One region of the Thioalkalivibrio sp. ALJ2 genome, then DNA from elsewhere that is predicted to be linked to it. Evidence: predicted binding sites of a transcription regulator. Region 1 holds the regulator's gene; each other region holds the start of a gene.
The links. Region 1 encodes sigma-54, which starts transcription at its own class of promoters, with help from an activator protein. Its sites were predicted from a motif close to TGGCANGNTNCNTGCTT; they were not measured.

Region 1 (7,770 bases):
TCCCGCTGAACCGCGATTTCACCCTGGACCTCGCCGCGATGCACGCCGCCCTGGCCGAACACGACCCGGCGGTCGTGTTCCTGGCCTACCCGAACAACCCGACCGGGACCCTGGACGACCCGGCCGCCGTGCAGGCGATCATCGAGGCCAACCCCGGCGTCACGGTGGTCGACGAGGCCTATGCCCCGTTCGCCGCCCACAGCTTCCTGCCGGAGGTCGGCCAGCACGACGGGCTGATGGTGATGCGCACGGTCTCGAAGCTGGGGCTGGCCGGCGCGCGGCTGGGCTATCTGGCCGCCTCCGCGGGCTGGATCGATGCGCTGGACCGGCTGCGCCTGCCGTACAACATCAACACCCTGACCCAGCGCTCGGTCGCCTTCGCCCTGGATCACCGCGAGGCGCTGGATGACCAGGCACGCGGCATCATCGAGGAACGCGGCCGGCTGTCCGATGCACTCGCGGCGATCGACGGCGTCGAACACGTGTTCCCGAGTCAGGCGAACTTCATCCTCTTTCGAGTGCGCGAGGGGCAGGGGCACGCGAGCTTCGCGGCCCTGCGCGACGCCGGCATCCTGATCAAAGATGTTGGCCGCGCGCATCCGCTACTGGCGGACTGCCTGCGCGTCACCGTCGGCCGCTCCGACGAGAACGACGCATTTCTCGCGGCCCTGCGCAACGCCCTCGCCGGCTGAACCCTGATTTCCGAGGCTGGGCCTAGTTCACCCTCGGTGTTTACGGTGGCTTGGTCCGGCCGCCTGCCAAGCGCTGTCTCGCCAGCGCGCCGCGCCCGTTTTAGATCAACAACTGGCTTCTTTGCTCGTGCAAAGAAGTACCCAAGAAACACGCCCGACTGCCGCGACCCCGGCCCGCTGTGCGGGCCGGGCTTTCCCTCGCTCCGAGGCTTTTCGCGGGCGGCGCTGAAACTCGCTGCGCCTTCGGCTTCGCTCAGACAGTCAGCGCCCCCGTTTCTATTTTGAATCGTCCCGCGAAAACCCTCTCCACTCGGCGCGACGACAACGGGGGTGAAGGTCCAAACAACGGCTGCCCCAGCGACGTAGCACATGGATGGAGGCTGGGTCTGCCGACATCTTCGGCACGCTCGGCCTTCGGCCTTGGCGTGCCGCGCCCGCCAGCGGGCGCCAGACCCCATCGTAGGATGTGATGAGCGCAGCGAATCGCATCAGGGTTGCCCCGACCGTCGGAACGGTGCGTTTCGCTGCGCTCAACCGCACCCTACGGCGTTGGAGTTGGCTGCAGGCGTAGGGACAGCTTGTGTTTTGACCTTCATCCCCCCGTATGAAGCCCCTTACGGAAGGGTTCTCGGGACGGACGATTCAAAATAAAAACGGGGGCGCTGGCGAGACAGCGCAGGCAGGCGGCGGACCGAAGCCACCGTAAACACCCGAGATCGAACTAGACACAGCCTCGTAAAGGCATGGCGGCAGGAGAGGGGCTAGGCGTCCTCGCCGAAGCGGTTGGCGACGAGTTCGGTGAGGGCGTCGAGGGCCTCTTCGGCGTCCTCGCCGTCGGTGGTGATGGTAACCTCGGAGCCCTGCGCCGCTGCCAGCATCATCACCCCCATGATGCTCTTGCCGTTGACCTCCTGGGCGTTCCGGGAGACGGTCACATCGGACGCGTACTGGCTGGCCAGGCTCACGAACTTGGCCGCCGCACGCGCATGCATCCCCAGACGATTAACGATGGGGACTTCGCGCTGCGGCATCCGAACACTCCTGGTCACAAAGAAGGATGCCATCGTGCCCGCCAGACAGGGCCTTGTTGACCAGCTCCGTCAGCGGCAGATGGCGGTAGTTCAGCACACGGATCAGCATCGGCAGGTTGATCCCGGCAATGACGCGAGCGTTCGCGCCCCGGGCCACGCGGCTGGCCACATTGGATGGGGTGGAGCCAAACATGTCGGTCAGGATCAGCACGCCGGAGCCGGAATCCAGCTCGCCCAGGCGCGCCCTCGCGCGCGCCAGCACCTCGTCGGGGTCGTCATTCTGCGACATCGCCATGGACTCGCAATCCTCGGGCAGGTCGCCCAGCATGCTCTGGGCCGTCTGCAGCAGGGTGTCGCCGAGGTTTTGATGCGTGATCAGGATCAGACCAACGCCCATGGACTCACTCCGATTCGAGGGGCAGGGATAGCTCGCGGTGACGGGTGCTAACAGTAACATGTTCACGCCCCCGCCAGGCAGCCGCCAGCCGCTCCACAAGATAAACCGAGCGGTGACGGCCGCCGGTGCACCCGATCGAAACGGTCACATAGCTGCGGTGATCCTGCCGGATCCGCGGGACCCACTGTTCGAGAAAGCCCTGGATCCCGTCATACATCTCCTCGACCTCGCCATGGCGCGCAAGAAACTCGCAAACAGCCGCATCGCGGCCAGTCAATGGCGCCAGATCGCGCTCGTAGTGCGGGTTGGGCAGGCAGCGCACGTCGAACACGAAGTCGGAGTCCAGCGGGGCCCCATGCTTGAACCCGAATGACTGAAAAAGCAGGGACAGGCGCTCCTCGCCCAGCAGCCCGACGCGGTCGCGCAGGGTGCGCGCGAGATCGTGCATCGACAGACGGGAGGTGTCCACGGTCAGATCCGCCTCGGCCGCAACATGGCCGAGCCAGTCACGTTCGCGCTCGATCGCGTCCACCAGTGGCACGCCGTCGCGCGCCAGTGGGTGTCGGCGCCGCGTCAGGTGATAGCGGCGCAGCAGGACCTCGCTGGAGGCCTGCAGAAACATCACCTCGACCTGCATCCCCTTGCCCCGGAGCTCGCGCAGGAGGTCGGCAAAGCCCTCGAGGGCCGTCAGCCCGCTGCGGACATCCACCCCGACCGCCAGATGCCGGTCTTCGTCCGCGTCGTAATCGCCACTGCGGACCTGTTCGATCAGCCCGGGCAGCAGCGGCAGCGGCAGGTTGTCGACACAGAAATAGCCGGCGTCCTCCAGCGTATGCAGGGCGACCGTCTTGCCGGAACCCGACAGACCACTGACCAGCAGGAGTCGCATTCAGCCCTCCGGGTCCGGGTTGGGGACGGTGGTTGCAGGGATCGCGCGGTGGTACGGCGGCTCCTCGGGCTCGCCGCTCATCTGCCGGCGCTGACGTGCGCGCAGGTCGTCGCCGGCGACATAGCCCTGCATGTGCAACATGTGGTTGCGTACCGCCGCCTCGATCATCACCGCGATGTTGCGCCCCGGCGCGACCGGCAGGCTGATCAGCGGGATACGCAGCCCGAGGATGCCGATCTCCCCGCGGCGGCCATTCAGGCGGTCATCCGGCACCGGCGAGGGCTCGCCGTGGTCGCGCAGGTCGATAATCAGCCGCAGATACTTGCCGCCCTTGATCGCCGAATCCCCGTACATGGCGCGGACGTTCAACACCCCCAGCCCGCGCACCTCGAGCAGGTCCTGCAACAGGGCCGGGCAGTGTCCGCGCACGATATCCGGGGCGATGCGGGCAAACTCCGGTGCGTCGTCGGCGATCAGCCGGTGCCCGCGCGAGATCAGCTCGAGCGCCACCTCGCTCTTGCCCACGCTGGAGGCCCCGCTGATCAGCACGCCAATGCCGAGGATCTCCATGAACACGCCATGGCGCACCTCGAAATGGGCCAGCCGCTGCTGCAGGAAATAGCGCAGCAGGGAGATAATCTCGTGGCTGCTGGTCGAGGAGCACAAGATCAGCGGCAGCTGCTCATCGGGGACGTCCGGCATCTCCGAGAACGGGCAGGTGTCCTCGGCGAAGATCACCGCGGTCGTCCCGGTGCGGGCCATCTCCAGGATCAGTTGCTCGCGCTGATCATCGCTCAGCCGCGCGATATAGCGCGCCTCGAAATCGCCGATCACCTGGATACGGTTAGGCCGGATCAGGTTGAGGTGCCCGGCGAGGGGCAGGTCGTCGCCGTCACCGCCGACCAGGTTGCGATCCGGTGCGACCTGCTCGCCGTGTACGTAGCGCAGATCCAGGCGATTGCCCATCGCCTGGATCAGGACCTCTACGGTGATGTCGCGCGCGATGCCGCCCTCTCCCAGTGCCTCGTTCATGCACGAATCTCCGGCAGTGCTGGCACGGGGCGTCGTAAGAGAGAAAGTACTGCCGGGAGAGCCATGTTCAGGCGTCGCCGAAGGCCCGGGTCAGTTCGCGTTCCAGGGCGTCCGCGTCGCCGGCACGGCGCAGCGAGGCGATATTGTCGGGCTGCGAGAGACCGCGAGCCAGCTGCGCCAGCAGGTCCAGGTGCGCGCTGGTCGCCGCCTCGGGCACCAGCAGTGCGATCAGGATGTCCACGGGTTCGTGGTCCATGGCGTCGAAGTCGACCCCCTGGTCCAGCCGCAGGACCGCGACCCGGGGGACATCGAGCTCGGCCAGACGCCCATGCGGGATGGCCACGCCATGCCCCAGACCGGTGGAGCCAAGCTTCTCGCGGGCAGACAGGGCCTCGAAGATGGCCCCGCTGGCCGGGCCGGCGGACTCCTCGCCGCCGACGGCCAGCAACTCGGCCAGGGTCTCGAGCGCCCGTTTCTGGCTGGAACACTCGGGCTCCAGCCGGATACGGGCGCGGGTGATCAGCTCGGCAATGGTCATTGCGTTAAAGGGCCTGTTCGCGGTTGCGCTGGGCACCCTCGGCGCGGTGATGGTCCTTGACCTTTTCCTTGTGCTTGATCAGCTGACGATCCACCTTGTCGATCAGGCCATCAATCGCCGCATACATATCCTCGTGACTGGCTTCGGCGTGGATGTGATTGCCGCTGACCTGGAGATTGGCCTCCGCCTTGTTGTTCAGGTTCTGGTTTTTCTCGTGGGTCAGCACCACATGCACGTCGATCACTTTGTCGAAGTGGCGTTCCAGCTTCGCGAACTTTTCGTTCACGTAGTCGCGCAGGGCGTCGGTGATATCGACGTGATGGCCGGTCAGGTTGATCTGCATGGTCAGGCTCCTTTTTGCTTGGTTCCACTGGGCATACTCGCCATCTGCCGGCGTTCGCTGGAAGACGGTATGTGCATAGCCTCGCGGTACTTGGCCACGGTGCGTCGGGCCACATTAATGCCCCGATCCGACAGGATCTGGGCCAGTTTTGCATCACTCAGTGGCTTGTTCGGGGTCTCGCCACCAATCAATTCCCGAATCATGGCACGGATCGCGGTCGCCGAGCATTCGCCGCCATCGGCTGTGCCAACATGACTGGAAAAGAAGTACTTGAACTCGAATACCCCACGCGGGGTGTGCATGTATTTCTGTGTAGTCACCCTCGAGATGGTCGATTCGTGCATCTCCAGGGTCTCGGCGATATCGCGCAGGATCAGCGGTTGCATGGCAACCTCACCATGCTCGAGAAACCCCTGCTGGCGCACGACGATGGCCTGGGCGACCCGCAGCAGGGTGTCGTTCCGGCTGTGCAGGCTCTTCAGGAACCAGCGCGCCTCCTGCAACTGATCGCGCATAAACGCGCTATCACGCGCATCGGAGACCTGCCGCACCATGCCCGCATAGAGATCGTTGATGCGAATGCGCGGCGCAATCTCCGGGTTCAAGTCCACGCGCCAGCCATCGCGGTCATGGCGGACATAGACATCCGGCACCACATATTCCGAAGTGGACTCGCTGATCTGGGCACCGGGCCGCGGATTCAGGGTGCGGATCAGGTCCAGCGCCCGCGCCAGCTCGTCCGGGTCGCGCACGCCGGACTGGCGCTGCAGGGCTCGGTAGTCCCGCTTGGCCAGGCTCTCCATGCCGTTTTCCAGGATGGCTCGAGCCGCGTCACGCGCCGGGGCATCCGGCGCCAAATGGCGCAGCTGGATCTCCAGGCACTCGCGCAGGTCCCGCGCACCGACGCCCAGCGGGTCGCACTGCTGAATCCAGTGCAGCACCGCCTCGACCTCGTCGACCCCCACGGGCTCGTCTTCGCCCTGGCTGATCATCTCCGCCAGCGCCTCGAGTTCACTGTCCAGATAGCCGTCCGGGCTGATCGCGTCGATCAGCGCCGCCCCGATCCGTTGGTCTCGTGGGGTCAGGTGGCTCAGATGCAGCTGCCAGAGCAGGTGGTCCTGCAGGCCCTCGTCCTCGCCGTCGGAGGTATTCTCCAGCGGGTCGCGGTCGTCCAGGCCGCGTGGGCTCGGGGCGGGCTCGTAGATGTCGTCCCAGCGACTGTCGGTGCTCAACTCCTCGGGGATCACGTCATCGCCAGCCGTGTCGGCCTGCATGCGATCCCCGTCGACCCGTTCGCCCCCTTCCTCCGGGCGCTCGGGCGGGGCCTCCTCGCCCTCGTCCTCCACCTGCTCGAGCATGGGGTTGCTTTCCAGCGCCTGCTGGATCTCCGCCTGCAACTCCAGCGTGGAAAGCTGCAGCAGACGGATCGCCTGTTGCAGCTGCGGGGTCATCGTCAGCGTCTGCCCCAGCTGCAGATTAAGCCCGGGCTTCAGCATCGCGGTTTGAGGTCCATGGTGACCATCAAGATCATCTTAAGGAAACACTGATCAATGTTCACAGTCGAAAGTTTTCTCCGAGATACACGCGGCGCACCTGGGGGTCGTCCAGCAGCTCCTGCGGGGTCCCGGCGCTCAGGATGCGGCCCTCACTAAGAATATAGGCCCTGTCGCAGATTCCGAGGGTCTCGCGCACGTTGTGGTCGGAAATCAGCACACCGATCCCGCGCCGGGCCAGATGCCCAATCACGGCCTGGATATCACCCACGGAAATCGGATCCACGCCGGCAAACGGTTCGTCCAGGCAGATAAAGCGCGGGTCACCGGCCAGTGCCCGCGCGATCTCGGCGCGGCGACGCTCGCCCCCGGACAGGGCAATCCCAGGGCTGTGGCGCACGGTCTCCAGCTGGAACTCCTCGATCAGGGCATCGCCGATGCGGCGTCGCTCGTGGCGGTCGAGCTCCGAGCGCAGCTCCAGCACCGCCTGCAGGTTGTCCCAAACACTCAGCCGACGGAAGATCGAGGCCTCCTGCGGCAGGTAGCCCAGCCCGGCTCGGGCCCGCGAATGAATCGGGGCCCGGGTGATGTCCCGGTCACCCAGCGTGATGCGGCCACGATTGGGCCGGATCAGGCCGACCAGGCTGTAGAAACAGGTGGTCTTGCCTGCGCCGTTCGGTCCCAGCAGGCCCACGACCTCCCCTGGTGCCAGATCGACGTCGACACGATCCAGCACCGTACGCTTGCCATAGCGCTTGGTCAGCTCGCGGCCGGTCAGATAGCCGGCCATCGGCGCAGATTCGCCACCGGCCGCGGCGGGCGCGCTGGTGTCGAGCTCGTTCATTCGTCGTCTTCGCGGGGCTGGATCCTGATACGTACACGCTCGTCATCGGCCTCGCCACGCTCGGCCTCGATCACATCCGTCTCCAGGTCGTAGACGATGCGCTTGCCGCGCGCTTCCTCGGCTGCCGTGACCACATGCGCCTGGTCGGTCAGGATCACCCGGTCCTCGTTCAGCAGGTAGTCGATGCGCAGCGCGGTGGCGATGCGCATCTCGCCCGTCTCCGGGTCCGGGGACTCCAGCCGCGCAGGCTCGCCGTGGGCCTCCATCTCGTAAGGGCGTCGGTCGCGGCTGCGCACATAGACCTTGTCGGCCTCCAGTGTCATGTCCCCGCGAATCACCACCACATCACCGGTATAAGTGCTTACGCCCCGCCGGTCGTCCATCTCCGCACGATCGGCGGTAATCTCCACCGGCAGGGGCTGCTGCTGGGCAATGACCGGCGCGGCCAGCAGCAACAAGGCACTGCCCAGCAGCACGGGCCATCCGGCCCGGGCGAGCGACGACCCACCAC
Region 2 (7,770 bases), 340 kb from region 1:
TCAGGTGGCCGCACCGCATAATGTCCCGATCATCGGCCAGGGCGGCGTGATGAATGCGCGCGACGCGCTGGAATTCCTGATCGCGGGCGCCAGCACCGTGGGCGTGGGTACCGGGCTGTTCTACGATCCGCTGTGCCTGCCGAAGATCCTGGACGGCATCTGCGACTACATGGATCGCCACGGCATCCAGCAGGTCAGCGAGCTGACCGGGAGCCTGCAGCTCAACAGCCCGATCTCCGCCTGCGCCGCCCCGGCCCCGGAAGACCCCACGACCTGACCTGCCCTACTCGTCGTCGATGCCCAGCTCCTGAATCTTGCGAGTCAGGGTGTTGCGGCCCCAGCCCAGCAGGGCAGCGGCCTGCTGGCGATGCCCACCGGTCACATTCAGCGCCTCGCGAATCACCGTACGCTCCAGTTGTGGCAGAACCCGGCCGAGCAGGTCGCGCTCGCCCTGTTGCCAGTGCTGCCGAGCGACCTGGGCCAGCTCGCTGGTCCAGTCACGCGGCGTGGCCATCTGCGCGTCCGACAGGCCTCCGTGGGCCTCCATGGGCGGCGCATCCTGATGCAGCTCGGCCGGAAGGTCGTCCAGGTGCACCTCGCGTCCCGAGGCCATGACCGTCAGCCAGCGACAGGTGTTCTCCAGCTGGCGAACATTACCCGGCCAGGGCAGACGCTGCAGCTCGCGCACCACCTCCGGCCGCATGGTCTTCGCCTCGACCCCCAGTTCGCACGCCACCTCGGCCATGAAGTGCTGCACCAGCAGCGGGATGTCCTCCGGGCGCTCGCGCAACGACGGCACATGGATACGGATCACGTTCAGGCGATGGAACAGATCCTCGCGGAACAGCCCGGCGCGCACGCGCTCCTCGAGGTCCTGGTGGGTGGCGGCGATGATGCGCACATCCACCCGGATCGGGGTATGCCCACCGACGCGATAGAAGGTTCCGTCCGCCAGCACCCGCAGCAAACGCGTCTGCAGGTCGAACGGCATGTCGCCGATCTCGTCGAGGAACAGTGTGCCGCCATCGGCCTGCTCAAAGCGGCCCTTGCGGCTCTGGCTGGCGCCGGTAAAGGCGCCACGCTCATGACCGAACAGCTCGCTCTCCAGCAGGTCTTTCGGGATCGCGGCGGTGTTCAACGCGATCAATGGCTGATCGGCCCGCGGGCTGTGCTGGTGCAGGGCCCTCGCGACCAGCTCCTTGCCAGTGCCGGACTCGCCGTTGATCAGTACGGTGATATTGCTGCGCGACAGACGCCCGATCGCGCGGAACATCTCCTGCATCGCCGGCGCCTCGCCGATGATGGGGGTGTCCTCGATCCTGGCGCCACCCTCGGCATTTTGCTGCGCAGTCGCCCGCGCCTCCAGCGCACGCTGAACAAGGGCCACGGCCTCGTCGACATCGAACGGCTTGGGCAGATACTCGAAAGCCCCGGTCTGGTAAGCGCCGACCGCGCTCTCGAGATCCGAAAACGCCGTCATGATGATGACCGGTGGCGGATCCGGGCGGGTCTGCATACGGGCGAGAAAATCGAGGCCGTTCAGCCCCGGCATGCGGATGTCGGCCACCACCGTATCCGGGGCCTCGTCAGTCTCCAGCGCAGCCCAGGCCGCGTCGGCCGTCTCGAACCCGCGCACATTGATACCGGCGCGCTGCAGGGCGCGATCCAGCACCCAGCGGATCGAGTCGTCGTCGTCAATGATCCAGACGATGGGGTCCATCAGTTGCCGGCCTCCTTGGCATTTTGGGGTTCGATCGGCAGCAGGATGTCGAACGAGGTGCTGCCCGGTCGCGAACGGCATTCAATGAGTCCGTTGTGCAACTGGATCAGGCTCTGGGCGATGGGCAGGCCCAGGCCGGTGCCCGCGGCGCGGCCGGTCACCATCGGGAAGAAGATGCGCTCGCGGATCTCCTCCGGGATGCCCGGGCCGTTGTCGCGCACGCTCAGGCGTGCCACCAGGCGGTGGCGGTGACCGGAAATGGTGTACTGGCGCAGTACGCGCGAGACCAGGGTGATCTCGCCGCCCTCGCTCAACGCCTGCACCGCGTTCTGCACCAGATTCAGGATGGCCTGCACCAGCATGTCGCGGTCGGCCTGCACATCCGGGATGCTCGGGTCGTAGTCGCCGCGGATCTTCAGACCCAGCGGCAGTTGCACACTGACCAGGCCGCGCACGTGCTCCAGCACCTCGTGGAGGTTTACGGCCTCGAGGCGGGGCAGGTTGTTCGGGCCCAGCATGCGATCCACCAGGCTGCGCAGCCGGTCCGCCTCGCGAATGATGATGCCGGTGTATTCCTTCAGCCCGTCGTCATCCAGCTCGCTGGCCAATAGCTGCGCCGCCCCGCGCAGGCCGCCCAGCGGGTTCTTGATCTCGTGGGCCAGCCCCCGGGTCACCGCACGCGTGATCGCCTGCTGCTTTTGCAGCTGTTCCTCGCGACTGATCCGTTCATGGCGATCAATGGCGTTAAGTTCAAACAAGAGTTGTGGCTCGCGGCCATCGTCACCGCGCAGAGGCGTGATGGTGATGTCCGCCAGGAAGGGCTCGGCGCGCAGTGGCTCCATCTGTCGGGCGCGCAGGGTAATCGGCTGATCGAGTGACAACACCGACCGCAGCCGATTGGACAGGCTGCGGTCGAGCCTGAGGCACTGCCCCAGTCCGTGGCCGACGATACGCTCGCGGCTAAGCCCCAGCAGGACCTCGGCCGCACTGTTCAGGCTGACCAGGCGCAGCTCGCCATCCGTCACCAGCACGGCAGTTGACAGGTCGTCCCACCAGGGCCATGGCGCTGGGGCGGGCTTGGCAACAGGATTGTTCATCAACGGGCCTCAAGCAGGAATCGCGCCAAACAGGGGCACAGCACAGGGTGGATCATCCGCGGGCAGGAGAGCGCCCAGGCAAGGCGGCCGTGGCGGCAATCACCAAGCGCCGCCCCATTATAGTGCAAATACGGCACCATATTGGGGCAGAATGCGCACGGAGTTGGTGCGGCCGACTAGTTCTGCGGAATCTGCTGGACCTGGGGCTGAGGTGCGCGCGGGGCCTGGGGGGCCCGAGGGGCCTGCGGGGCGCCGCCCTGGGGGAATTGCTGCGGGCGCTGTTGTTGCTGCTGTTCGCGCGGGATCGCGATGCGCAGCACGTTGAACTGGATGGTGTCGCTGCTGGCGAGCTCCTGCCCGGCGTCGTCTTCTACTCGCGCCTGCAGGCTGTATTCGCCGCGGTTGAGCCCCTCGAAGGTGATACTGGAGCCGGTGCTGTCGCCAGCCTCCTCGCCGTTCAGCAGCCAGACGACGCGATGGCCGGCCTCGGTATCCAGGGCGGGCTCCAGCGCCACCTCGGCGGTGACATTGCCGTCATTGGCACGCACGCCGGCCCCGTCCTCCGGCTGCGTAATCGCGACGCGTTCGTAGCCACTGGCATCGGCCTCCTCTTGCTGAGGCCGCACCGGACGTTCAAGGATCTCTCGGGCACCCTCGAGCGGCACCCCGCGCATGGGCTCACGTACATCGACCGACTCGCTGGCGCTGCCCTCGGGAGGACGGTCGCCAAAGTGCACATTGCCCTGGTCGTCAGTCCAGCGATAGACCTCGGCCTGGGTGAGCGCCGGCAGGCACATCGCGACTAGAAACAGCACCCAGACCTTGTTCATCGTCGATCTCCTTGGGCCGAAACCCCCGAGCCACCTACGCGGCACGTACCCACATGCCCTGCACACGGGCGGCGTGCCCCTGCAGCGCAACGAGCCGCTGGCGTTCGGCCTCGCCCGTCGCGCCGGATTCGCGACGACCGATCCAGTCGTCCAGTGCGGCCAGGCGCAGCAATGTCGGTGCGGCCCCGCGCTCGATCGCGGCCAACGGGCGTCTGGCATGGTAGCCCGCAAGCAACGCGCGGTAGGCATCGGCTCGAATCTCGCCGGCCTCGTCCACCGCAATCGCCAATGCGATGCGCGCGAGCTGCCAGAAAGCGGGCACCGGCGCCGGCGGCATCACCAGATCCGCGAGCCCGGCCCCTTCCGAATAGACCCGCACCGAGTGCCAGTAGCTCCCGGCCAGCGGCAGATCCTCGAAACGATAGAGGCTCTGGTGGTGGAGTTCGGCGTCCAGCGTCTCCCGCTCGTCGGCCAACAGCGTCTGGCCCAGGGCATCGGCGCGTTCGCGCAATAGCTGCTGCAGCACCCCGCGGCGATAGCCCGTGGCCTCCGGCATCGCACTCGCCGGGTGCAGGGCCTGCCAGCTCGCGGCCCGCTCCCCCAGGGCGTTGAGGCTTCCGGGGCCCTCGGCCGACAGGGGTTCGCGCAATGCCTGACCTTGATCCAGGAAAAGAATCCGCGTCCCGTCGGCATCAGCGGTGGCCAGCGGGCTGATGCCTGCACCCTTCAGGGCCGCCTCGATACCGGAGGCGGCATCCGCCGACAGACGCAGGCACTGCACGGGCTGCCCCGCCAGCAAGGCCTCGCCCTCGCGAAACTCGATGCTCACCCCGCAGGCCTCGGCACAGGCCTGGCAGTCGTGTTCGTTCATTACCATTGGAAAATCACCCAGGACGGCGGTACGAAATCGGGTTCCAGCTCACGCTGACGGCGATCGAGCAGGCCGTCGCCGGTGCTGTCGATCAGGTAGTAGGAGGGACCGGCCGCGGGGATCACCTCCACCATCACCAGTTGCCCGCCCATGCGGTACTCGCGCCGGGTCTCCCCGTCGCGTTCGATGATCACAATGTCAGCCTCTTCCAGGCCCCGCTGCTCGCGCGCGCGTTCGTCGAGCACGGGCGGCGCGGGGTCGGCCTCGGCCTCGTCCGGCATCTCGGGCGGCGGCGGGGCATCGTCCCACTCGCGCTCCTGCTGGGCAATGGCCAGAGCCGGCGCGAGAAGCAGACCGACCAGGAGGGCGGCGGGATAATGGGTGCACTTAGCGGCCATGCTCACAGCTCCATCATGCGTTTCTTTTCTTCCGCGGAAGGCTCGAAGCTGCGCGCCTCGTAATGCTCGAAGATCACGTCCACCACGTCTTCCGGGGCATCCACCAACGAGTATAGCTTCAGGTCCTCGGCATCGATTGTGCCTTCGGACACAAGAGTGTCGTCGAACCAGTGCAGCAGCCCCTTCCAGAATTCGGAGCCGACCAGCACGATCGGGATGCGCCGGGTCTTGCCGGTCTGCACCAGCGTCAGAATCTCCGCCAGTTCGTCCAGCGTGCCAAAACCGCCCGGCAGGACCACATAGGCGGAGGCGTATTTCACGAACATCACCTTGCGCGAGAAGAAGTGGCGAAACCCCAGGCTGATGTCCTGATACGGGTTGGCGCTTTGCTCGTGGGGGAGCTGGATATTCAGGCCGATGCTGGGGGAGCGCCCGGCGAAGGCGCCCTTGTTGGCAGCCTCCATGATGCCCGGGCCGCCGCCACTCACCACCGCGAAGCCGGCATCCGACAGCTGGCGGGCGACTTCTTCGCCCAGCTGGTAATGCGGATGTCCGGGTGGAAAGCGCGCGGAGCCAAAGATGCTCACGGATGGCTTGATGTGCGCCAGGCGCTCGAAGCCCTCCACGAACTCCGCCATGATCTGGAAGATCTTCCAGCTTTCGCGGGTCAGAGCGGAGTCGTCAATCGGGCGCAGGCCGGGGTGTTCGGCGCGTTCGCGGTCGTTCATGCGGAGGGTTCCTCGTGTCGAAGGCCAAGCGTAACGGGCGCCCCGGGTCGGTACAAATGGTCGCGGCACAAAACGGGGCTGTAGAATGGCGCGCACCTTCCGCACGGATACCGCATTGATGTCACAAGCCCCCCTCGTTCTGGTCGACGGTTCGTCGTATCTGTTTCGGGCCTTCCATGCCCTGCCGCCGCTGACCGCGCCGGATGGCGCCCCGACCGGGGCGATGATTGGTGTGGCGAACATGCTGCGCAAGCTGCGCGCGGACTACGGCCCGGAACACATGGCGGTGGTGTTCGACGCGAAGGGCAAGACCTTCCGCGACGACATCTACCCGGAATACAAGGCCACCCGCCCGCCGATGCCGGACGAGCTGGCCGCCCAGATCGAGCCGCTGCACGAACTCGTGCGGGCGATGGGCCTGCCACTTTTGTGCGTCGAGGGCGTGGAGGCCGACGACGTGATCGCGACCCTGGCCGATCAGGCCGCCGCAGCCGGGCATGACGTGGTGATCTCCACCGGCGACAAGGACCTCGCCCAGCTGGTGAATGACCGCATCACCCTGGTCAACACCATGAGCGGGGTCACGCTGGACCGCGAGGGCGTACAGGAAAAATTCGGCGTGGCCCCGGAGCAGATCGTCGACTACCTCGCGCTGATGGGCGACAGCGTCGACAACATCCCGGGCGTGGACAAGGTCGGCCCCAAGACCGCGGCCAAGTGGATCGCGAAGTACGGCGATCTCGACACCATCCTCGAGCAGGCCGACGACATCGGCGGCAAGATCGGCGAGAACCTGCGCGCCGCGGCCGAGCGCCTGCCCACCTCGCGCGAACTGATCACGGTCAAGCGCGATGTCGAGCTGGATGCCGGCCCCAACGACCTGAACATCCGCGAGCCGGATCACGAGCGCCTGCTGGAGATGGTGCGCCGCTACGGCTTCACCCGCTGGCGCGCGGAGCTGGAGGGTAGCGAGGACGAGGCCGCTGACGGCAATCCGGGCCCGTCGCAGGCGAAGGGCGACTACCGGACGCTGCGCGAGGAGGCCGAACTGGCCGAGCTGCTGGAGCGTCTGGACAAGGCCGACCGAGTCGCCTTCGACACCGAGACCACCAGCCTGGATGCGATGCGCGCCGAGATCGTCGGCATGTCCTTCGCCTTCGAGCCGGGCACCGCGTACTACCTGCCGCTGGCACACACCGGGCCGGATGCCGAGCCGCAGCTGCCGCGCTCGGAGACGCTCGAGCGCCTGAAACCGTGGCTGGAGTCGGAGCGCCACGGCAAGCTGGGCCATCACCTGAAGTACGACCGCAACGTGCTGGGCAATCACGACATCACCCTGCGCGGGATCGTCGACGACACCCTGCTCGAGTCGTTCTGCCTGGACGCCGGGGCCAACCGCCACGACCTCGACTCCCTGGCCGAGCGCCACCTGGACTACAAGACCACGCACTACGAGGACGTGGCCGGCAAGGGGGCGAAGCAGATCCCGTTCGCCGAGGTGGATATCGGCATCGCCACCGATTACGCCGGCGAGGACGCTGATATCTGCCTGCAGCTGGATGCGGTGTTCCAGCCACGTCTGCAGGCGGCCGAAGGCCCCGCGTTTGTCTACCGCGAGATCGAGATGCCGCTGGTCCCGGTGCTGGCGGATATCGAACGCGTCGGCGTAAAGGTGGACCCGGATCGGCTCGGCGAGCAGAGCCAGGAGCTGCTGGCCGAGATGGAGCGCATCGAGCGCGAGGCCTTCGAGGAGGCCGGCGGCGAGTTCAACCTCGGCTCGCCCAAACAGATCCAGGAGATCCTGTTCGAACGCCTGGGCCTGCCGGTACTGCGGCGCACACCCAAGGGCCAGCCCTCCACCGCCGAGGACGTGCTGGAGCAGATGGCGGACGACTACGCCCTGCCGCGCCTGATCCTCGAGCACCGCGGCCTGTCCAAGCTGCGCAGCACCTACACCGAGACCCTGCCCCGGCGCATCCACCCGGAGACCGGTCGGGTGCACACTTCCTATCACCAGGCGGGGGCGGCCACCGGGCGGCTGTCATCCTCGGAGCCGAACCTGCAGAACATCCCGGTGCGCACCGAGGCCGGCCGGCGCATCCGCCGCGCGTTCATCGCGGATGAGG
Region 3 (7,770 bases), on a different contig from region 1:
GGTCAATGAACGGGTAGATTTCGGCTCCGATCGCCAGAACCGTTTCTACAGCGCCTTTACCGGCGGCTCGCGGGTGCTGGTGGAGGGGCGGCTGTCCCTGCGCGAGATCAACGCCGGTACGTCGGTGGCACTGGGGGGCTTCGCGGCGGCGTTTGCCGCGCTGCTCGCGGTCGCGCCCGGCGATGCCGGTCCCATGCTGTGGGTAACGGGCGTGCTGGCGGTGCTCGCGATCGGGTATACGGCGCCGCCCCTGAAGCTCAGCTATCGCGGGCTCGGGGAGGTGGATGTCGCGCTGACCCACAGCCTGGGCGTGTTGCTGTGCGGGTACGTGTTCCTCGCGGGGGACTGGACGGACCCCTTGCCCTGGTGGCTGAGCCTGCCGTTGTTTCTGGCGATCATCCCGTCGATTACGCTGTCTGGTATCCCCGATCGCGAGGCGGACGCGGCTGTGGCCAAACGGACCCTGGCGGTGCGGCTGGGAAATGGTGGTGCGCTCGGTGTGGCGCTGGTGTTCACCGGTCTGGCGGCGGTTGCGGGAACGGCATTCCACCTGACCGGTTGGGCTCAGGGGGCCTATGCAGGCATTGCCTATTTCGTGGTGCCGCATGCGGCCTGGCTGATATGGATGTTGTGGCGCGAGCGTCAGCGCGGGGCACCGGGCGGGCGTATCGACGGCTTGATGGCGGTATCGCTAGGCTATGTGCTTTGGTTTGGTCTGGTGCCGCTGGTAAATCTTTCCGCGGCTTGAGTGACGGGATGCCGGCCTCCGGCGGATTCGGGGCCCGGACGGCACGGTATGGAGGGACTGAGCGATGTTTGGACGGCTGTTGGCAGGTATTTCGGTCTTGGGCATGTTGTCGGTGCCGGCGGTGGCGGATCAGCGCGAGGCGTTTCATATCGCGGGCGACCGGGACGAGGCGCCGTACGGGTACATCAATCGCGATGGGCGCTTCGCGGGCCACTATGTCCAGTTAATGCAGGAGGCCTTTGCCCACTTGTGGGTGCCACTGCGCCACGAGCCCTACGAATGGGAGGAGGCGCAGCGGCTGGTGAAGGAGGGCAAGGCCGACGCGATCATTACCACCATGACGCCGGAGCGCGAGGAGTATCTGATTGCGAGCGAGGTCGCCCTGGCCGAGCCGGAATGGGTGGCCTTCGTGCGTGAGGATCACCCCGAGCGCGATGCGTTGCTCGCCAAGGAGCGCCTGGAGGACTTTGCCGGATACCGCGTGCTGGACTACGCCGGGAACGGCTGGGGCAAGGCCAACCTGGAAGGTCTGGACGTGCAGCGCGAGGGCACGCTGTCGGAGAACCTGCGCCGCCTGGCGGCCGGCGAGGGGGACGTGCTGATCAACATGAGTGAGGTGACGGAACACACGATCCGGGAGTTGAAGCGGGCCTATCCCGACGAGGCGGATGCACTGGGTCGGCTGGTGGCCTCCTCGAACGTGCTGGACGTGACCTCGATGCATCTGCTGGTACGCAAGGACTCGCCGCATGCGCACCTGGTGCCACGCATCGACAAGGTCCTGCGGGAGCTGGGGATCTGACCCCTGCGCTGGAGAGACGTTAGTCCTGCGGGTCAATCGCGGGGACAGGCCGGTCCTCGTCCCGCCAGTCGAACAGGATATGCAGGATCGGTTCGACCGCGGGGGGGTATTCCGTCAGGGGGCCGGGAACCAGGAGACCGCGGTGCGAGGCCTCCAGGATCTCGGGTTCGGGGTGTCCCTCCAGTGACAGGGAATCGATCGGCACGACCCCGTCTCCCAGTCCTTCGCTGGTGTCCTCCCACCACTCTTCGATGCGCGCGGGCAAGTCCTCGATGCCGAACTGCTCGCTCAGGGATCGCAGGCTGGCCTCCATCGCCGGGGTCGGCTCGGGTACCACGCCGCCGATGATTCGCACGGGAATGTCCTCTGGCCAGGGGCGCTGATTCAGGTCCGCCAGAAACTCGCTGTCGGGCCGCAGATCGATCTTGGCCGCGCCCGTGCCGTCGCGAAGACCGGCGAAAAGCGAAAAGCGTTGCTCACGTATGTCGGCCAGCCATTCGCGCACCTCGAGCCAGACGCGCAGGCGTGCCCAGTCGGAGCCCTGGTTCGGGGTGGCGACCAGGATTACGCCTGCAATGGGTGGTCCTTCGGCCCGCGGAGCCTCGTCGACGGGGTGTCGCCAGCGGGTGACAAAGTCGCGGATCACCAGGCCGCCCATGCTGTGGCCCACCAGAATCACGGGCTGTTCGGCCTCCAGCGTCTCCCAGTACTCGGCCAGGAGGTCGGCGCTGTGATCAATCGCCTGATCGTTCGGGTAGCGAAACTCCCAGCCATTGATGCCGGCTGTGTCGAGGGCGGACGCCAGCGTGTCCCAGATATCGCCGGGCTCGTCGAGCCCGTGCAGCATCACGACTTCGGGCCGGGTGCTGTCGTCGAATACCGTGGATCGCGGGACAAAGCCGCGAAGCTCGTCGGGTAGCTCCATGACTTCCGGAAACCACTCGTGCAGGCGGTCCTGGACCTCCACACGCAACTCGCGCTCCTGCTCCGGGTGCTGCTCCGTCCATGTGACCCAGGCGATGAACGCGAGTAGCGGCAAGCCGAACAGGACGGCGGCAGCGTACAGGCGCTTGCGGGCGGGTCTTTGGCGGCGCGGTCTGTGGGTCATATCACTCAAGGAAACACTGATTAATGTACACGCTCGCGCTCGAGTCGCTTTTGCGTGCGAACAAGGCGCGGTGACTGCCGTGCAGTCATTCTGCACAAGGGAGCCGCAACGCCGTTCCCGCGCAAAAGCGGCCGAGCCCCGTGGGGTTGGCACCCCAGGTTCCCCGATCCTGCGTTGCGCCGCTTGCGGGTAGAACCACTACCCGCTGCACGACGCGCCTTGCCTCGGCAAACCTGGGGTACCAACGCGAGTGTGTCCATTAGTCAGTGTTTCCTTAACAATTGAGCATGCGCGGGTGGATCGCAAGCCTGGCGCGGTGCTGGATGTGACAAGCGGGGCACGGGGTATGCGAGGCGTGATGTGTATCATGCCCCGTATGATTCTGTCGGAGTGTCCGCATGCGTAATTCGCCGCTCATGTTGTTGCTGTTTCTGCCGTTCTTTCTCTCGGCCTGTGCCGGACTGGATGTCCGCGACTTCGGTTTGAACGGCGAGGGGAGTGGTGGTGACCGGGCGGAAGAGGCGGTCCGCGAGGCCCTTCGAGTCGGCACCGAACGAACCGTGGAACGGACGGGGCAGGAAGACGGCTACTGGGGCAACCAGGCCATACGGATCGGTCTGCCGCAGGAGTTGCGGCAGGCCGGGGATGTGCTGCGCAGCGCTGGCATGGGCAGCCAGGTGGATGATCTCGAGCGGCGCATGAACCGGGCCGCCGAGGCGGCCGCACGGGAGGCGGCCCCGGTGTTTGTGAGTGCGATTCGGGGCATGCAGCCGTCCGACGTGCACGCGGTACTGCGCGGTGATGACGATGCCGCGACCCAGTACCTGCGCGGTGCGTCCGAGTCGGATCTGCGCGAGCGCTATGCGCCCGTGGTGCGCGAGCATATGGAGGGTGCCGGGGTGTACCGGGTGTACCAGCCGCTGCGCGATGCAGCCAGCCGTATCCCCGGCCTGGCCGATCTGGATGTGGACCTGGATCGCTATGTGACCGACCACGCACTGGATGGTCTGTTTACCATTCTGGCGGACGAGGAACGTCGCATTCGCGAGGATCCGGCCGCGCGCACGACGCAGCTCCTGCGGGAGTACTTCGGGTCAAGCTAACCCAGGCGCCGAGCACAAACGGCCGGGCCCCGTGGCATTGCGCCTCGGGGCTTTTTTGTGGGTGAAGGGCCTTGCCGGCGTTGAACGAGGCGGCCCCAGGGAGTGAGTCGAAGCGACACGGGTCGGGGCGATGCATGTGTCTGAATGACCCACCTCTGGATGTGATTGGGACCCGTCCGATCACTGCATTCAGGTGCGGAAACCGCCTGGCGGCGCGGCATGCGGCATTCAGGCCATGTTGGCACGGAGGCTGCATCGCTACGGGTCAGACGGCGCGTTCATTGCGACGGGCTAACGCAATCCAACCAATCTGAAGAAGCAGGAGGCGCAGAATGGGACACAAGACCGGTACAACTTATTCGATCGCCCTGGCTCTCGGGCTCGCATTGGGTGGTGCGGGCACGGTGGCAGCGGATGATCCGCATGTGTTCGAGCAGGAATGGACCGATGATCCCGAAATGTCCGCCGAGGACGTCAGTGAAAGCGATCTGGAAAGCTTTCTGGCGGCCGCGGATGCGGCCCAGGACATCCGCGCGGAATACGCAGATGACATCGCGGAAGCAGAAGGCGAGGGGGCCCAGGAGCTGCGCGACGAGGCCAACGACGAGATGGTCGCCGCAATCGAGGATGAAGGGCTGACCGTCAAGGAATACCAGGAGATTGCTTACCTGATCGACAACGACAGCGATCTTGGTGAGCAATTCGCCGAGGTGGCGGGGGACTCGTAGCCTCCACAAGCACTACGCCTGCTATCTCCCAGGACCCCGGTGGGCGAACCGCCCACCGGGGTTTTCTACGCCCGGGCGCCGCTCGGCGTCGGCGGGTGGTCCGGGTCAACCTCCTCGATCAGCAGAAGGGACGGGATTTCGTCCGCGGTCAGGGGCCGGGCGAAGTAAAACCCCTGGATGCGGTCGAACCCGAGTTCCTCGCTCAGGCCGATCTGGTCCCGGGTCTCGATGCCCTCGGCAACGGTCTTCAGCCCGAGCGATCCGGCCAGCAGTGCGATGCCTCGTGCGAGGTCTTCGGCCGAGGGGTCGTGGCCGAGGCTGGATACAAGCTGGCGGTCGAGCTTCAGCGTATCGATCGGAAACCGATTGAGATAGGCGAGGGACGAATACCCGGTGCCGAAGTCGTCGATGGCGAGCTGTACCCCCAGGTGCTTCAGCGCCTCGAGGGCGGGTTCGGCGTCCTCGAGCGCGAGCACGGTCTCGGTGAGTTCGATGGTCAGGAGTTCGGGTGGCAGGTGGTGGCGCTTGAGCGCGGATGCGACGTCGTACGCGAGTTCGGGGCGAATGAAGTCGCGGGCGGAGAGATTGATCGCGGTGTACCAGGGTTCGCGGCCATGGACCTGCGCAAGGGTCTTCCACTCCTCGGTCTGTCGGCAGGCCTCGGCGATCACCTGCGCGCCGATGTCGTGTATTAGCGAGGAGTCCTCCGCCACGTCGAGAAAGTCCGCCGGCGTCAGCTCGCCGTGCGCCGGGTGCTGCCAGCGGATCAGCGCCTCGACCCCGACGAATCGATGCTGGCGGATCGAGTAGATCGGCTGGTAGCGCAGAAAGAACTCGTTGTGTTTCAGGCCCCGGCGGATATCGAATTCCTGACGCATGCGCCGCAGTTCCTCGGTGACCGGATGCAGCGCGGGAATGACCAGCCAGGCCATCAATTGCCCGATCCCGACGAAGAAGGCGGTGCGCGTCAGCCAGCGTTCGGTCTCCTGTGCGGTGGCGGCGGCGACGTCCACATAGGTCAGGGGCCCGGCCAGTACGCCGGCCACCAGTGCCACGACGAGGGCGGCGCCGGGCCCAAAGCGCGCGGCGGCAAACAGGATGGGCACGTAGTAGAAGTGCGGCACGATGCTGTCGGCGCCACCCGCCAGGTACGGGATCAACCAGGAGAGCAGCAGGCCTGCGACGATGATCAGTGTCGCGGAGACAAAGGACATCCCGACCCAGGCGCGGAGCGTCGTTCGAGCCAGGTAGTCGGAATACCGGGTATTGCCTGCCAGGGGTTGAGCCGACTCGAACCTGGACATTGCGTGGCATCCTTTGGCCTTCCTGGCCGGCTTTGCACCCTGTTGCGGCAGGGCGGGTATGGCGGCGCGGTCACGGTCCTTTACCGGTTCGCGCCCGGGCCTTTACACGCAGCTATAAGTGGTTGTTCCGGGAGTGTAGTTCATATGCGCCGGAACGAGACGTCCGGGCCCATCAGTGATTGAGCCGGGTGCTTTTTTCGGGGCTTGAGGGAAACGGCGCAGGGCGGGAGGTCCTGCCCCGCGGCCGTCAGCGTGGCCTAGTCGCAGGCGGAACGCTCGGCGGGCAGGTTGCCGCGCACGCAGGCGCTGATCTCGGGTGGGCTCTCGTTGCTGCGCATACGTACGAAGAGGCCATCGATTTCGCCAGCGGCGTTGGTCGGGTAATGGTCGCCCATGTGCATGCCGGCCCCGTGCAGGACCCAGTAGTTGAGCATGTTCGCCTCGCCATGGGGCTGTTCCAGGTAGACCAGGGTGGCGCCGTGGGCCATCTCGGTCACGATCAGCCGCCGGATCCGCTCGCCGGCCTCGAATTCGACATAACCCAGCGCATGGCTGCTGACACTGCCGCCGCGCATGCCCTGCATCTCGGGTGCGTGATTGGTCTGGATCAGTCGGAAGCGACCGTGGGGCTGGCCGTCCCGCATCTCGCCGTCGAAGCGCATAACCATCTTCATGCTGCTGTCCATGGCGGAGGCGGCGTACAGCCGCCGCGCCTCCTCGATGCTGGAGACGGCCGCCGGCTCCATGGCCTGGTGGTTCTGGTACCAGGTCATCCAGAAACTGACGGGCCCGTTGTCGACCGTATCCGGGCAGGCGCCGTCGGCGTGCAGTTCGAAGCGGTCAAAGCCCAAGTCTACCGAGCCGCGTCCCTTGTTGGTGACCAGGGCGCGGGTAAAGATAACCTCGGACGGCGCTTCGAGGTTGGCCATGATGCGGTAGCGATCGTCCCAGGCGCACTGCGTGGCACTGCGACCCGGCAGGGCCTGACGGCTGATCTGCCGCGCCTCGCGCGATCCACGTTCGCTGCGATAGGCGTCCAGCAGCGCCCGGGTGCCGGGTTCCAGCAGGCCCGTGTCGACCGCCTGGATATTGCGGTCGAATTGGCGGTCGGCGCCCGGCGTGGCGTGGGCGAGCGAGGTCGTCAGGCCCAGGCTCAGGATCGCGCCCATGGCGAGCATGCGGGCAGGCGTCAGGTGGATTCGCATCAGTGGGTTCTCCGTGGGTTTATTGCCATTGCAGGTCCATGCGTTGCTGCATGCGGTGCCATTCGGCGGTGATGATGTCGCCCGCCACGCGATGGGCGGCGTCCATGCGCGGGCGTGCCTCGGGGTAGAGGAGCATCACGGCCTCGCTGGCGCGGGCGAAGTCGCGCCGGGTGCGGTAGTGCACCATGGTGTGTACCAGCAGGCTGTCGAGGTCGTTGAACGAACGGTCGGCGGACTGGCGGTAGCGCACCATGCGCTCAGGGGTCAGTTCGAGTTGACGGTGGGTTTGCGAGAGCCCGTCGAACAGGGCGAAGAACCCCATGCCCAGCTCGGCGCCCTGGCGCAGGGCGTGATCGCCCAGCTGACGTTGCAGCAGCTCCCCGGCGCCGAACAGCCCGGCATCGTGGTCACGGGCCAGCAAGCCAAAGACGCTGGCGGCAGAGCCGGACGATGCGCTGCGGGGCTGGGCCAGTTCGTGCATCTGCTGGTCAAGCCGCTGGTGGCCGGCGTCCAGCAGGAGTTCCAGCGCCGGGGCGGTGTCGTGGTCCAGGGCTCCGAGTACGCTTCGGCGTTGGCCTTGCGGGAGGCGCTCCAGTTCGCGGAGTACCCCGGCGATGTCCCGCGAGCCGATCTGCAGGCGTTCCAGCTCGCCGCGCACGGCGGCCTCCGGGTCCTCCAGCACCTGCGCAAGCCGCCGGACCTGATGGCCGGCGTGTTCGCCCACCAGTCCACGGCTCCCCAGCTCGCCCAGGATGGCGGTGGCCTGCTCAAG
Region 4 (7,770 bases), 320 kb from region 1:
TGTGCTCGCTGATCGCCTGGACGATCTCGCCCTTGCACACGCCATTGCAGCCGCAGATCTCGGCCTCGTCGGGCATGGCCGCGACCCGCGAAGCCTGGTCGCCATGACCGGAGTCGCCGATATGCGCCTGGCCGAACAGCAGGTTCTCGCGGATGTCGGCCACTGGCGTTCCGTCCCGCATCAGCTGGAAGTACCAGGAGCCGTCCAGGGTATCGCCGTACAGCACGGCCCCCTGGATGCGGTTGTCCTTCAGCACCAGGCGCTTGTAGACGCCGCGCGCGGCATCCTTGAACACCAGGTCCTCGGTGGTCTCGTCGCCGGTGAAGTCGCCGGCGGAGAACAGGTCGATCCCGGTCACCTTCAGCTTGGTGGAGGTCATCGAGCCCTCGTAGCGCCCAATGCCGTACTCGGCCAGGTGGTTGGCGCAGACCTTCGCCTGCTCCCACAGGGGCGCGACCAGGCCGTAGGTGGCGCCGCGGTGCTGCACACACTCGCCGACCGCGTAGATCGACGGGTCATAGGTCTGCATCGTGTCGTTCACCACCACGCCGCGCTCGCAGTGCAGCCCGGCGGACTCGGCCAGCGCGGTGTTCGGACGGATGCCGACCGCCATCACCACCAGATCCGCCTCGACCTCGCTGCCGTCGGTGAAGCGCACGCCGGTGACGCGGTCCTCGCCCAGGATCGCCTCGGTCTGGTGCGCCATGCGAAAACGCATGCCGCGCTCCTCCAGCGAGCCGCGCAGCATCCCGGCGGCCTCGGCATCCAGCTGGCGCTCCATCAGGTGATCCATCAGGTGCACCACGGTGACCTCCATGCCCTGGCGCATCAGGCCGTTGGCAGCCTCCAGGCCCAGCAGGCCGCCGCCGATCACCACCGCATGCTGGTGTGCGCGGCTGGCCGCGAGCATCGCGTCCACGTCGTGGATGTCGCGGAAGGCAACCACGCCCTCCAGTTCGTGCCCCGGCACCGGGATCATCACCGGGTCGGAGCCGGTCGCCAGCAGCAGGCGGTCATAGGGCGCCTCGGTGCCGTCCTCGGCGATCACCCGCCGGTTCACGCGGTCGATCCGCTCGATGCGTCGGCCCTTGTGCAGGGTGATGCCGCGTTCGGCATACCAGGCATCGTCGTTCAGCATGATCTCGTCGACGGTCTTCTCCGAGGCCAGCACCGGCGAGAGCATGATGCGGTTGTAGTTGCCCCAGGGCTCGGCGCCGAACACGGTGATGTCGTACATGTCCGGCGTGAGCTTCAAGAGCTCCTCGACCGTGCGCATGCCGGCCATGCCGTTGCCGATCAGGACCAGCCGCGGCTTGTCGTTCGCGGTATCCATCACGCGGCCTCCGACTCGGGGTTCTTGTGGCGCTCGTGGAGAAAGCGCAGCACCTCGGCCCGGTAGTGGTTGTACTGGGGGTTGTCGGCCATCACCAGGCGCTCGCGCGGCTTCGGCAGGTCGATCTCCAGGATCTCGCCGATGGTCGCCGCCGGGCCGTTGGTCATCATCACGATGCGGTCGGACAGCAGCACCGCCTCGTCCACGTCGTGGGTGACCATCAGCACGGTGTTGCCCAGCTCCGACTGGATGCGCATCACCTCGTCCTGCAGGTGCGCCCGGGTCAACGCATCCAGCGCGCCGAAGGGCTCGTCCATCAGCAGGACCTTCGGCTCCATCGCCAGCGCCCGGGCGATGCCCACGCGCTGCTTCATGCCGCCGGAGATCTCGTCCGGGCGCTTGTCCAGCGCGTGGCTCATGCCGACCATATCCAGCGTCTGCAGGATCCACTCGCGGCGCTCGGCGGCGGATTTCTTGCCCTTGAAGGTCTTGTCCACCGCCAGTGCCACGTTGTCGCGCACGGTCAGCCAGGGCAGCAGGGAGTGGTTCTGGAACACGACGCTGCGATCCGGACCCGGCTTGCTGACCTCCTTGCCGTCCAGGATCACCGCGCCGGTGCTGGTCTCCAGCAGCCCGGCGACGATGTTGAGCACCGTCGACTTGCCGCAGCCGGAGTGGCCGATAATGGAGAGGAACTCGCCGCGGTCCACGTGCAGGTCGACGTCGCGCAGCACCTCGCTGGCCGTCGGTCCTTCGCCAAAGGTCTTGTGGACGTGTTCGATGGAGAGATAGCTGGTCATGATGATTCTCCTGTGAGGGGCCGGATCAGCCGGCCTGCGTGCCGCGGGTGACCCATTTGCCGACGGTCGCGACCAGACGGTCGAGGAAGAACCCGACCAGGCCGACGTAGACCAGGGCCAGCACGATGTCGCTGAGCATGGAGGCGTTCCAGGCATCCCAGATAAAGAAGCCGATGCCGACCCCGCCGATCAGCATCTCGGCGGCGACGATCGCCAGCCAGGCGAGGCCGATGCCGATGCGCAGACCGGAGAAGACATACGGCGCGGCGGCCGGGAGCATGATCTTGGTGAAGTACTCGAAGCCGTTCAGGCGCAGCACGCGGGCCACGTTCACGTAGTCCTGCGAGATATTCCGGATGCCGACCGAGGTGTTGATGATGATCGGCCAGATCGCGGTGATGAAGATCACGAAGATGGCCGACGGGTTGCTCGCCTGGAACGCGGCCAGGGAGATCGGCAGCCAGGCCAGCGGCGGCACGGTGCGCAGCACCTGGAACAGCGGGTCCAGCCCGCGCATCGCCCAGGTGGACTGGCCGACCAGCACGCCGAGACCGATCCCGGCGACCACCGCCAGGGCGTAGCCGTAGGCCACGCGTTCCAGGCTGGCGAGCAGCTGCCAGGCCATGCCCACGTCGTTGCCGCCGTAGTCATAGAACGGGTTGACGATCAGTTCCCAGGTGTCGGTGATCACCTGACTCGGGCCGGGCAGTACGGCTCCCTGGGAGGACGTCATCATTTCCCAAAGGAGCAAAAAAATCGCGGTCACGATCACCGGGGGCAGGACCACGGTAGCCGCGTTGCGCATACGCCGGGCCCAGGCCCCGGGGTCGGGCGGCGGGGCACCGCCGGACCGGGCCGACGGCGCCGCCGGCCGGGCCACCGCGGCCGTGGAGGTCTCCGCGGCCGCCGGGCGTTCGCGCCCGGCGCCGAAGGTCATGTTGCGATCGAGAATGGCACTCATCGTCGAATCCTCTTGAATCGTCTGTGCAGGGGGCGTCGGGCCGTCGCGTCAGGACGCGAGCGCCTTGATCTCCAGGCTGTCGAGATAGGCCTGTGGGTCTTCCGGGTCGAAGACCTTGCCGTCGAAGAACTCTTCCTTGCCGCGCGAGGTGGACTCGGGGATGTCGGCCGAATCGATGCCGAGCGTGTCGGCCGCCTCGCGCCAGATGTCCTCGCGGTTGACCTCGTCCACCAGGGCCTGCATGTCGAGATCCGGCGGCAGGTAGCCCCAGCGGATGTCCTCGGTGAGGAACCACAGGTCGTGGCTCTTGAAGGGATAGGAGGCCTGGTCGTTCCAGTAGCGCATGCGGTCGGGGTGATCCTCGACCACGCGGCCGGTGCCGTAGTCGAAGTGCCCCTGCATGCGGTCGATGATGTCGCCGTACGGGGCATGGATGTAGCGCCGGCGCGAGCAGATCTCGGCGACCTCCTCGATATTCGCCGGGTCCTCGCAGTACATCTGCGCCTCCATCACCGCCATGGTCAGGGCGCGGGCCGCGTTCGGGTTCGCCTCCACCCAGTCCGCGCGCATGCCCAGCGCCTTCTCGGGATGGTTGTGCCAGAGCTCGCCGGTGGTGTTCGCGGTATAGCCGATGCCCTGGTTGATCAGCTGCATGTTCCAGGGCTCGCAGACACAGAAGGTGTCCATGGACCCGACGCGCATGTTGGCGACCATCTGCGCCGGCGGCACGACGATGGTGGAGATGTCGCGGTTCGGGTCGATCCCGCCGGCCGCCATCCAGTAGCGAATCCACAGGTCATGGGTGCCGCCGGGGAAGGTCATCGCCGCGCGTACCTCGTCGCCGCCGGCGCGCTTCTCCGCCAGCGCCTCCTTGAACTCCCCGGTCTCCAGGCCGACCTTCAGATCGGCGTATTCATCGCCCACCGAGATACACTGTCCGGCCAGGTTCAGCCGCGCGAGGATGCTCATCGGCGTACCGCGACGATGGATCAGGTAGGGCATCGGCGTCAGAATGTGCGAGCCGTCGATGCCGCCGCGGCGCGAGCCCAGTTCCAGGTTGTCGCGCACCGTGCCCCAGGAGGACTGCTTCAGCACCTGTACGTCCGGCATGCCGTGGGCGGCGAAGAACCCCTTCTCCAGCGCGATGAACAGCGGAGCGGCGTCGGTCAGGGCGATAAAGCCCAGCTTCGCCTCGGTGGTCTCCGGCTTGCCGTTGCCGGCCTTCGCATACCCCCAGGGCGCGGCCCCGGAAACGCCCAGCGCGGTCGCGCCGATCCCGGCGGCCATGCCGCCCAGGAAACGCCGGCGCGACAGGCCGGAGGCCTTTTTCGTGTGATCGGTCATTGCGGGTTCACTCCCCTTGTCAGCAAACACGTCCCAAAAACGAAAAAAGGCGTCGCATCAGCCCGGCCGCGTTTGCAGCCGGGTGATGGACGCCTTTGTCCAGTCCCACGGGAGGCCCGGTCATCGGGTCTCCCTGTTGTCAGGCGACGAACCGCCGTTGGCTCGTCTTGCTCAGTCTCCTGCAGGAGGTGTGCCAATTAGCTGTTGCTAATCGACTCTCGTGGACCAAAGCCCACCCTGACGCGGAAAAATCGGACGGTTCCCGGTAAACAATCGAATCCTGGCAGGGGAATGACGATCACAAGCGGCACCACCCTGGGGCACGCCGGCGGTGCAGATGAACCGCTCTGGTGCACACCCCGTAGGAGCCGCCTTGGCGGCGAAGCCCCTGCCATTGTCGGACACTAGCAGGGGCTTCGCGGGCAGGCCCGCTCCCACAGGGGCGGAATCCCTTTCCCCGCGTATTAGCTACAGGTCGCCCTTGCCCAGGAGGTCGGACATCGCGACGGTCGCCTCGGCGACCTCGGCCAGGCGCCGGTTCTGGTTCATCGCCGTCTGGCGCAGGAGCTTGTAGGCCTGATCCTCGCTGAGGCCGCGGTGCTGGATCAGCAGCACCTTGGCGCGCTCGATGGTCTTGCGTTCGGCCAGGGCCTGGCGTGCCGCATGCAGTTCGTCCTCCACCGACTGCAGCCGGGTCGCCTGGCGCTGCACCAGGTCCATCACCGAGTGCCCGACGATCGGGACGTTGAGTACGGTCTCGCCCTCCTCCTGCGTGCTCTCCAGGCCCTCCGGCGCGCCGAAAAACACCGCATACGGCACGCTGTCGCGCAGCTCCGACTCGGCGAGTTGCTCCACCCGATCACGCACAGCGCCCAGGTCCGCGCGATCCGCCGTGATGCGTGCCGAACAGCACTCGTTCAGGTGCATCTCCAGCAGGTCCTCGATCTCCTTCATCGCGTCGATGCGCGCGGTGGTGCAGGCAAACCAGGTCTCGGCGCGGGCCGGGTCCGGCAGGGGATCGCCCCGGAGATCGCCGTGGGTACAGGCCTGACGGCGCAGCCGCTCGACCTCCGCCGCGAAGCCCGCGCCCTGCAGTTCCTGCCAGGCCGCGCAGGCGGGCTTCGGGGCAAACTCGGAGAAGATCCGAAACGAGCGTTCCTGGGCATCGATCCGGTGCAACAGGGACTGGCGCAGTTCGCCATCGAACACGCCCTGACCAAAGCCGGCGGCCCCGATCGCGCGTTCCTGGCCCGCCAGCTCCTTGCCCTGCATGAAGTTCAGCAGGGCCACCAGGGCCCGCGAGACCTCCGGGTCCGTGGCGGAGTCAGCGGCCTCGAACACCACTGCCAGCAGCGACCGGATCAGCTCGCTGAAGCCGCGCATCGCCTCCATCGGCGAGAGCGTGCGTTCGCTGACCTCCGCCCGCAGGCTGGGCAGACCCGACAGGCCATGCAGCGCCAGCGCCATGCGCCCCAGCAGACGGCTGCGCGCGTGGGCACAGGCCCCGGGCTCCAGCCAGCCATCAAGGTGTTCACGAAACGCCTGTGCGGTGGTGTCGGATTCAGCTCGGTACTGCGCTAGTTCGTCCGCATAGCGCTGGCCACCGGAGCCGATCCAGAGGCTGGAGGCACCGCGTTCGCGCTGGAGCTGATGCACCAGCGCGCGGATGCGCCCGACCAGCTGTACCGCCTCCAGCAGGCGCTCCAGGCTCACCACCTCGCACTTGCGCGAGGCGACCAGGAAGTCGCCAATGGCCTCTTCGAAGGAAAAACTCGGGGATGGGGTCTGGGTCATGCTCGTCGTCCGTGGATCACTCCCGGAACAAACAAGCATGCGATGTGCCAGTTCGAGGGGCTGACACAGGAGACACGGGCAAAACGGGCGGGGGATCACACCCCACCCGCGGACCGGCCCGCTCGATCAGAAGCTCATGGAGCGGTCGAAATCGGCAACGGCCTGGACGTACTGACCCATGCCGGCCATCTCGGCGTTCGGCAGGAAGTTGTGCTCGCCGACGTCGCGGCCCTTGGCGCAGGCCTCGCAGGCCCAGAACGGGACGCCTTCCTCGACCAGCGAATCCACGATGTCCTTCATCGCCGGCATGTTGTGGCCGACGATCTTGTCGTAGACATTCCGGTTGGCGATGTTCACGGCCTCGCCCTGCAGCCAGACGGTCACGTCATGGCCCTGCTGCTTGGCCACGTTCGCGGCAATCATGCCGAGAGTGGCGCGGGTCGGGTCGTCAGTACCGGCGGTAACAGCAACAATAAAACGCATGGGACTCTCCTTGGTCACGTCAAAGTGGCAGGCACCGTAGCGACCCAAGTCGGGACCGTCGAGTTCCCACAAGCCTCAAGGAGACGCCGAGTCAGGAAGCGCCTTTCGACGTAATGCTCATGCGATAGAGCTTGAAGGCCATCAGCAGCCAGGGAATGGCGTGCATGATCAGGTCGAGGATATCGATCGGACGGGTCAGCTCGCCCTGGAAGAGCCAGCGGATCTTCTCGACGATGTGCGGTTCGGGGACATAGGGCGACAGCCCCAGGGTGGCCACGAACAGTGCAAACAACCACAGTGGGGAACGGTCGACCCAGGCAACAAAGGCTTTCATGGCGCGCATCCTACCCGAAGCCTGGGCCGACTTGCGACTGCTCTGGGATCGGGGACTCTCGAGGTGCCCCAATGCCACGCAGGAGCACCGGCGGACAGTGCACCAGGTCCTCCGGTCGGTCGATGTCCGCCCGCGCTTCCAGCTCCGCCCAGACAAGACCCTGCGCCTGGGCCCGCTCACGGGTCTGTTCCAGCACCCGATCGCTGCCCCACTCGACGGCCTCGAACAGCCCGGGGACGGGCCGCGCGGCGGCCAGCAGCACATAGCCACCATCCAGCGCCGGGATCAGTGCCACATCCGCCCCTTCAGCCAGCGCCTTACGTGCAGCGACCAGGTCCCCGACACCCAGCGTCGGGGCATCGGACCCCATCACCAGTGCCGGAAACGGCCCCACCTCCAGTGCATGGCGCATGCGGGCCCCGAGGTCATCACCCACCTGGCTGTGCAGGGAACAGCCAAAGCGTTCCGCACAACGCTCGAGGAACGGATGATCGGTATCCGGGGTGCACCACAGCTCCACATGGTCCGGTGCCACCTGACGGGCCACGTCCAGCGCGTGCTCCAGCAGCCGTTCGTGCAGCCGTGCGGCGCCCTTGGCACCCAGCGCGGGAATCAGCCGCGTCTTGGTCCGGCCCGGCTCGGGCGCGCGGGCAAAGACCAGCACGCGCGGCGCATCCGTCGGCCGACGTTCAGGCATCACCACGATAAAGTCGCGCCAGCC

Region 2: the regulator sigma-54 is predicted to act here: its motif matches at 2,829-2,845, upstream of glnL (nitrogen regulation protein NR(II)).
Region 3: the regulator sigma-54 is predicted to act here: its motif matches at 4,001-4,017, upstream of F468_RS0107770 (DUF4168 domain-containing protein).
Region 4: the regulator sigma-54 is predicted to act here: its motif matches at 6,266-6,282, upstream of F468_RS0104285 (nitrate regulatory protein).

The regions. Positions count from the first base shown of each region.
Region 1 covers NZ_KB899554.1:584,955-592,724, reverse strand. Annotated here, with positions in the region: gene hisC (histidinol-phosphate transaminase) at 1-692, shown strand, start outside; gene F468_RS0102765 (HPr family phosphocarrier protein) at 1,454-1,723, opposite strand; gene F468_RS0102760 (PTS sugar transporter subunit IIA) at 1,695-2,120, opposite strand; gene rapZ (RNase adapter RapZ) at 2,125-3,009, opposite strand; gene hprK (HPr(Ser) kinase/phosphatase) at 3,010-4,041, opposite strand; gene F468_RS0102745 (PTS sugar transporter subunit IIA) at 4,109-4,579, opposite strand; gene hpf (ribosome hibernation-promoting factor, HPF/YfiA family) at 4,584-4,922, opposite strand; gene F468_RS0102735 (RNA polymerase factor sigma-54) at 4,925-6,418, opposite strand; gene lptB (LPS export ABC transporter ATP-binding protein) at 6,477-7,205, opposite strand; gene lptA (lipopolysaccharide transport periplasmic protein LptA) at 7,256-7,770, opposite strand, start outside.
Region 2 covers NZ_KB899554.1:242,587-250,356, reverse strand. Annotated here, with positions in the region: gene F468_RS0101120 (dihydroorotate dehydrogenase) at 1-277, shown strand, start outside; gene ntrC (nitrogen regulation protein NR(I)) at 284-1,720, opposite strand; gene glnL (nitrogen regulation protein NR(II)) at 1,720-2,817, opposite strand; gene F468_RS0101105 (DUF4124 domain-containing protein) at 2,994-3,647, opposite strand; gene F468_RS0101100 (hypothetical protein) at 3,682-4,518, opposite strand; gene F468_RS0101095 (DUF2782 domain-containing protein) at 4,518-4,916, opposite strand; gene F468_RS0101090 (TIGR00730 family Rossman fold protein) at 4,919-5,644, opposite strand; gene polA (DNA polymerase I) at 5,763-7,770, shown strand, end outside.
Region 3 covers NZ_KB899556.1:105,984-113,753, forward strand. Annotated here, with positions in the region: gene F468_RS0107750 (NAD(P)H-dependent oxidoreductase) at 1-748, shown strand, start outside; gene F468_RS0107755 (ABC transporter substrate-binding protein) at 852-1,550, shown strand; gene F468_RS0107760 (lecithin--cholesterol acyltransferase) at 1,570-2,658, opposite strand; gene F468_RS0107765 (DUF4197 domain-containing protein) at 3,057-3,761, shown strand; gene F468_RS0107770 (DUF4168 domain-containing protein) at 4,094-4,489, shown strand; gene F468_RS0107775 (bifunctional diguanylate cyclase/phosphodiesterase) at 4,555-5,793, opposite strand; gene F468_RS0107780 (hypothetical protein) at 6,051-6,998, opposite strand; gene F468_RS0107785 (hypothetical protein) at 7,018-7,770, opposite strand, start outside.
Region 4 covers NZ_KB899554.1:904,643-912,412, reverse strand. Annotated here, with positions in the region: gene nirB (nitrite reductase large subunit NirB) at 1-1,333, opposite strand, end outside; gene F468_RS0104300 (ABC transporter ATP-binding protein) at 1,333-2,133, opposite strand; gene ntrB (nitrate ABC transporter permease) at 2,159-3,094, opposite strand; gene F468_RS0104290 (CmpA/NrtA family ABC transporter substrate-binding protein) at 3,143-4,438, opposite strand; gene F468_RS0104285 (nitrate regulatory protein) at 4,907-6,232, opposite strand; gene F468_RS0104280 (DsrE family protein) at 6,359-6,715, opposite strand; gene F468_RS0104275 (hypothetical protein) at 6,807-7,049, opposite strand; gene F468_RS0104270 (TIGR04282 family arsenosugar biosynthesis glycosyltransferase) at 7,060-7,746, opposite strand; gene F468_RS0104265 (TIGR04283 family arsenosugar biosynthesis glycosyltransferase) at 7,739-7,770, opposite strand, start outside.